Regions from separate parts of the Solibacillus sp. FSL W7-1436 genome, predicted to be linked through region 2. Evidence: riboswitches for the same ligand, from Rfam matches in the RefSeq annotation. Region 2 holds a riboswitch; the other holds the start of a gene.
The links. A riboswitch is a leader RNA that binds a small molecule or an ion and turns the genes downstream of it on or off. The one in region 2 is predicted to bind FMN.
Positions count from the first base shown of each region.

Region 1: another riboswitch for FMN. It lies ahead of MKX73_RS13200 (ECF transporter S component); the one in region 2 lies ahead of ribE (riboflavin synthase).

Region 1 covers NZ_JBBOWV010000001.1:2,691,673-2,695,102, forward strand. Annotated here, with positions in the region: gene MKX73_RS13195 (hypothetical protein) at 1-1,053, shown strand, start outside; FMN riboswitch at 1,158-1,332, shown strand; gene MKX73_RS13200 (ECF transporter S component) at 1,576-2,151, shown strand; gene brnQ (branched-chain amino acid transport system II carrier protein) at 2,330-3,430, shown strand, end outside.
Region 2 covers NZ_JBBOWV010000001.1:3,400,873-3,404,302, reverse strand. Annotated here, with positions in the region: gene MKX73_RS16800 (transcription initiation factor TFIIIB) at 121-324, opposite strand; gene MKX73_RS16795 (VC0807 family protein) at 347-1,030, opposite strand; FMN riboswitch at 1,396-1,532, shown strand; FMN riboswitch at 1,632-1,765, shown strand; gene ribE (riboflavin synthase) at 1,886-2,521, shown strand; gene ribB (3,4-dihydroxy-2-butanone-4-phosphate synthase) at 2,536-3,147, shown strand; gene ribH (6,7-dimethyl-8-ribityllumazine synthase) at 3,163-3,430, shown strand, end outside.

The DNA of each region.
Region 1 (3,430 bases), 710 kb from region 2:
GCACCATTATTCGTTTCGATCGCATCAATATTTATTATTGTTTTAATCAGTGCGCAGTTCATAGGGAATAATGAATCGGTCACAATGCAGAATGAAACATTTGATCTTGCCACTCCGGAATCGGAAGAGAATATGACGATGAGTGCGAAAGAAGATGCTTCAGCGCAAAATGAACGCTCCATGATCAATAGTTTCTCGACGGAAGCACAGCCGGAGCAAACATTGGTTTATGAAAGCGAGCTGGAGGACAACACATTATTTGCGATTGGCCTTGCAGGGGATGATGCGGAAAGTGTACCTGTAAGCATATTGATTCCAAATGAAATTGTTGCCGAAAAAACGGGTACAGAAAATCCGACGAAGCTGGAACTTTATAACACATTCAGTCCGCTGCTTGACGAACAGTCTCTCGGATTTAATGAATATCATCCTTACAAAGGTGAATTGCATGAGGAAGGGAACAGGCTTGTTCATACACTGCCGGAGGATCACCAGTATGATGCGGGAACAGCTTCCTTATCAAATTACCTCGGTTCCCTTGTCGATACTTTCAGCGATGCATATATGGACGTGCAAATTGAAAACAAGGCCGGAAAGCCGATTTACTTTGACCATGTCGGCGATGTGGATGAACCGTTTCTCTTAAACGATGAGAACGCGCAATATAATTATTTTATGTATCAGATGCGGGATGGGGCGGTCTATTTAAGTCCGAATTTCCGAATGAGCTTTAAAGATGTGCAGGAAGCAGTCAAAAATATGACGGTGGAAGCGAATGATATATACAGAACAGTTATATTGCCGGGTGTCTATTTAAAAGTTGAAGACGCTGAGTCGATCGTTACGATTACATTTGAAGAACCTTTAAACTTGGAGGATTATGAACCTGCCCAAGCAATGCGAATGATTGAAGGGCTGATAATGACAGCGGCAAGTTTCGAAAAACAGGTTCAATTTGAAAATATTGTTCAGGAACAATGGGGCGGTTTTGACTTCACTAAACCAGTAGAGAAGCCGGTTGCGGCAAACCGGATCCACTATGAATTTCAATAATTCAAATAATTTTACTAGGAATTGTAAGCAATGGGCTTTACAATTCCTTTTTTTTATATATAATAATAGTTATAGCAAGGTAATTGCTACATAATTTCATATTGATTCATCTTCGGGGCAGGGTGTAACTCCCGACCGGCGGTAATTAAAGTTATAACTTCTGACCATTTACTTGGAGGATGTTATGTCGAACTTTTCGAGCCCGCGAGCCACTTTTTGTGTGCAGGATTTGGTGCGATTCCAAAGCCGACAGTATAGTCTGGATGGGAGAAGGTGAAGGTACGGTCGTCATTTTTTGAAAATGCCGTGCTTTGCAGTACTTATTTTGAAATTCCTTATTTGTTAACGGAATATCTTTCGGTTACAAAAATCAGGAATAGCTGCAAATGCACAGATAGACCCTTTATTTAAGTGTGCCTATTTCTCCCTTATGCTCTATTTTAGCATAGGGGTTTTTTCATGAAATGATTTGATACGTCCTTTCTTCTTGCGAGATGGAATCAGCAAAGAGGAGAGATTTATATGCAAAAAAGAAGTTTGAAGTTACGAACATTCGTAACGATCGCAATGCTGAGTGGGGTTTCATTTGTACTGATGTTGTTAAACTTCCCACTACCATGGTTCCCGGTATTTTTACAAATTGATTTCAGTGATGTGCCAGCATTGATTGCGGCAATTACGATGGGACCTGTTGCGGGTATCCTGGTTGAATTGGTTAAAAATGTGCTTGACTGGATTTACACAGGGGCTCCTGAAGGAATTCCGGTAGGACATATGGCTAACTTCGCTACAGGTGTATTATTCATTTTACCGGCTTACTATATTTATAGAAAATTCCCTTCTGCAAAAGGGTTAATGACAGGCTTGGTTGTATCAACAGTTGTAATGTCACTTGGAATGGCGGCATTAAACTACGTGGCGTTCTTACCGCTGTACACGTATTTACTAGGCTTCGAATATAATATGTACGAAACGATCGTGTTGGGTATTTTACCGTTTAATATTGTTAAAGGGATTATGATGTTTGTTGTTGTGACGATGCTTTACCGTACAATGCGTGTTTGGATTGAAAATCAGCGCAGACAATATTCCGCTTAAATTAAATAATAAATGATGGAGCGATGTCATAAAAGTGATAACTTTATGACATCGCTCCTTTTATATTTACTATTACTATTGTCATTCTGTTATAGTGCTGATATGATATTGTACATTGTTAAGAAAATTTGGACGTTTCATTATAACACCATGAAATGACATCTTAGGAGAGAATATGATGGACAAGAAAATACCATTTTCAACCTATGCAGTGATCGGAACGATGCTGTTTGGGATGTTTTTTGGAGCAGGAAATTTAATATTTCCGATTCAGATGGGGCAATTGGCAGGGACGAACTATTGGTTTGCGCTAATTGGCTTTTTAGTTACGGCAATTGGTTTGCCGTTTTTAGGAATTCTGGCAATCGGATTGTCGGGTAGTAATGGATTGCGTGATTTGGCAAGTAAAGTACATCCAATGTTTGGTTTGTTTTTTGCATTGGCGCTTTACTTGACGATCGGACCATTTTTTGCAATCCCGCGTACAGCAACAGTACCGTTTGTTGTTGGATTTGAACCGTTTATCGATCCTTCGCAGACGACATTGTGGCTTGCGGTGTTCAGTTTTATATTCTTCGCGGTTGTTTTTTACTTTTCGTTAAATCCGGCGAAAATAATGGACATTATCGGCAAGTACCTAACGCCGGCATTTTTAATCTTTTTATTTGTATTAATCGGAATTAGTCTGTTTTCTCCGATGGGGAAATTCGTTGAACCTGCCGGAACCTATATTAGCGAGTCGTTTATGACAGGTTTTAAAGAAGGCTATAATACGATGGATGCGCTTGCTTCTCTTGCGTTCGGTATTGTTGTCATCAATGCGATAAAGCGGACGGGGATTACAGATAAGAAGGAAATTGCAAAAGCGACTTGGAAATCAGGTATTTTTGCAATGGCACTGATGATGCTGATATACGGGCTGATTGCTTATATGGGGGCATCAAGTGTAACGGCAATAGGAACATTTGATAATGGAGGACAAATTTTTGCTGCAGTAGCTGATCATTACTTCGGTTCATACGGCGCAATTTTGTTGGCGATTATTATTGTCCTTGCCTGTTTGAAAACGAGTATCGGGCTCATCACTTCATGCAGTGAATTTTTCCATGAAGTGTTTCCGAAAGTCAGTTATAAAACATTTGTAGTGGCGCTATGTGTTGTATCGTTTATCATTGCGAACTTTGGGTTAACGAATATTATTACATATGCAATTCCAGTATTGATGTTCCTTTACCCGCTGGCAATTGTGTTAATTATACTGGCGCTTGCAGGACCGCTA
Region 2 (3,430 bases):
ATCTAGTCTAAAATCTCCTGCCATAGTGCTAAAATAAATGAATTTCTTCTAATAAAAGCACTCATTAAAAAAGTGCGAAAAGCCGCTATTCCAACCGTTCGCACCATCATCCATATCCTGTTAAAAAGTCCCTTTAAATTTCTCTGGCTTTACAACATAGCCCTCAATAATAAACCCGCAATCGGTACAAATGATATATTCGATATTGCTTCCCAAACTCATTTTATTAACAGGTGCCATGACACTGTACCCGCTATGTTTGCCTCTGCCTAAATCCGTGCTACCGCATTTTGGACACTCTTTTTTATTTGCAATGTTAGTCATTTCCATCACCCTTTCACAAGATTTACTCCGCTACAACTTCAGATTCCGGAAGCTTTTCATCATTCTTTTCCTGTATTCGGTTCGTATATTTTTGTACAATGACATTGATGTAAAAGAACATTCCCATTACAATTCCGGAGAATACCCAACTTGCTGCTCGTTTATAAATCAGCATATCACCATAGCTGTCAATTCCGTATTTTCGTAGCAAAAAGACTGTAATTCCCGCCATGACAAGCCCTCGAATTATGAATACAATCTGAATGAGCTGAAACCATCCAAAAATCCCTTTTTGAAAAAATAATGCCTTGCTGTCCTTTCGTGCATAGCCCTGCAAATAAGCAAAATCAACTGCAACATACAAAGGAAAAGGTTTTTTTATAATCAATAAAATGATATAGAAAAATGTATAAATAAGACCTAAATAAACATTGTTCCAAATCATTTGTTCCGCGGAACCCGACAACAGATCAACCGTTGTACCTATAAGCATCGAACCTAAAATAAACAAGCCCGTCACATTGAATTGCCGATCTTTTGCAAAGCGGTAAACCGTATAAATGATTCCGGGAACAGTGGACAGCAGCATTGCGGCATAGTCACCAAAAGGCTCTCGTCCAAATTTCCATATCGCATATGGTAAAGCTGCATAAAACAATAGTTCCAGAAAGATAAAGTATTTATTCGACTGTGAATTATTCGCCATAAAAGCCTCCATTATCATTAACGCTTAATGATTCTTTATAGGGTGTAAAAGGTGTTTTGAGTATTTATATTACTGAAGATTATCCGACACTATATTGCTGATTTTAATAACTTGAAAGAAGCTATCAAGCAAATAATGAGATTTTAACGGATAATTTCTAATCATAGTACAGCCCGCAATTTACTCCTTTCTTTTTTATGTAATATTCTGTATATTATTCTACGGATTTCCTTTTGCAAAGTTTCAAATTTTTTTAATTTTATAGACGTCAGAGGTAAAAAGGTTGATGGAATAAAAAGTGAGTAGGGGCTAAAATACTATTAGCTTTTTAATGTATTTATGTTACAATAATTTTCAAATAAAATAATTTCCTTCGGGGTCGGGTGAAATTCCCAATCGACGGTGATGAGTTTATCTCTAAGCCCGTGAGCCACTTTTTGTGTGCAGGATTTTGGTGCAAATCCAAAGCCGACAGTTATAGTCTGGATGGGAGAAGGAATAGCAGCACATTTTTAAAAGTTGATTTTAAATGTGATTTTTTGCTATACACTTTTCCTGTCGCGCCTTGTGACGGGATTTTTTTATTTCCACTGAAAATAATATTTTCCTTCGGGGTCGGGTGAAATTCCCAATCGACGGTGATGAGTTTATCTCTAAGCCCGTGAGCCACTTTGTGTGCAGGATTTGGTGCGAGTCCAAAGCCGACAGTTATAGTCTGGATGGGAGAAGGAAGCAATGTCAGCAGTTTTTTGAAAAATACATTCAAAAAGCTTATTTGATGATGCTCAATTTTCCTCTCATCGAACTCCGACTTCAATCGGGGTTCTTTTTTATTATTAAAAAGAGGTGAGCAGGATGTTTACAGGAATCATTGAAGAACTTGGTACGGTTGAATCGATCAGCCAGTCCACACAAGCGATGGAACTAGCCATTCGCGCAAGCAAAATTTTAGAGGATGTCCAACTCGGGGACAGCATTGCCGTTAATGGTGTCTGTCTGACAGTGAAGCAATTCTCAAAAGCAGTATTTTTGGCAGATGTGATGCCGGAAACCGTCAAAGCAACGAGTCTCCAGCAATTAGCGGCAGGTATGCCTGTCAATCTGGAACGGGCAATGTCGGCAAATGGTCGTTTCGGCGGACATATTGTTTCAGGTCATGTTGATGGAACTGCAACAATTCAGCGTAAGAGACCTGTCGCAAATGCAGTTTATATTGATCTGGCAATGGAAAAGCATCTGATTGCAGAATGTATTAAAAAGGGCTCCATTACAGTTGACGGCACGAGTTTAACCATTTTTGATGTAACAGACACATTCATTACCATTTCCTTAATCCCGCATACGTATGATCAGACTGTATTAGGCTATAAAAAGCCGGGAGATGTTGTGAACATTGAAACAGATTTAATCGGAAAATATGTAAAAAAACATTTACAAAATCAAACGGAAAGTACGATTACGATGGACTTTTTGCAACGTACAGGATTTTAAAGGAGTGGTGACAAATGAATACAATTGAAGAAGCAATTCAGGCATTGAAAAACGGCGAGATTATCATTGTGTCAGATGACGAAAACCGTGAAAATGAAGGAGATTTTCTAGTTTTAGGAGAATTCGCTACACCGGAAAATGTTAATTTCATGGCACTTTACGGAAGAGGATTGATTTGTACGCCCATTTCTTCTGCAATTGCAGAAAGGCTTTCTCTTCATCCAATGGTGCAAAGCAATACCGATACATATCAAACGGCTTTTACGATTAGTATCGATCATATCGAGACAACAACAGGTATAAGTGCATATGAGCGTTCTAAAACGATGCTGGCATTACTGGACCCAGCAACAGAACCGGAGCATTTTCATCGCCCGGGCCATGTATTCCCGCTTATTGCTAAACAGGGAGGCGTGGTGGAACGCCGCGGACATACGGAAGCAGGCGTTGATCTGGCGAAGCTATGCGGTTCGAATGAAGTCGCAGTCATCTGTGAAATTATGAACGAAGACGGTTCAATGGCCCGCATGCCGCAGCTCGAAATGCTTGCACAAAAACATAACCTGAAATTTATTACAATCGAAGACTTAGTTCAATATATAAAATTAACTGCCGTATCGGTATAAAAAGGAGCAATTAAAATGGGAAAAACATTTGAAGCACAATTAGTGGGAACAGATTTAAAAATCGGAATTGTCGTTGGACGATTCAATGAATTCATTAACGATAAATTATTAAGCGGTGCAATTGACGGCTTAAAACGTCACGGTGTAGACGAAGCAAACATCGATACAGCATGGGTGCCGGGTGCTTTTGAAGTACCGTTTGTAGCGAAAAAAATGGCTGAAACAAATAATTATGATGCAGTTATCGGATTAGGTACGGTCATTCGCGGGTCTACAACACATT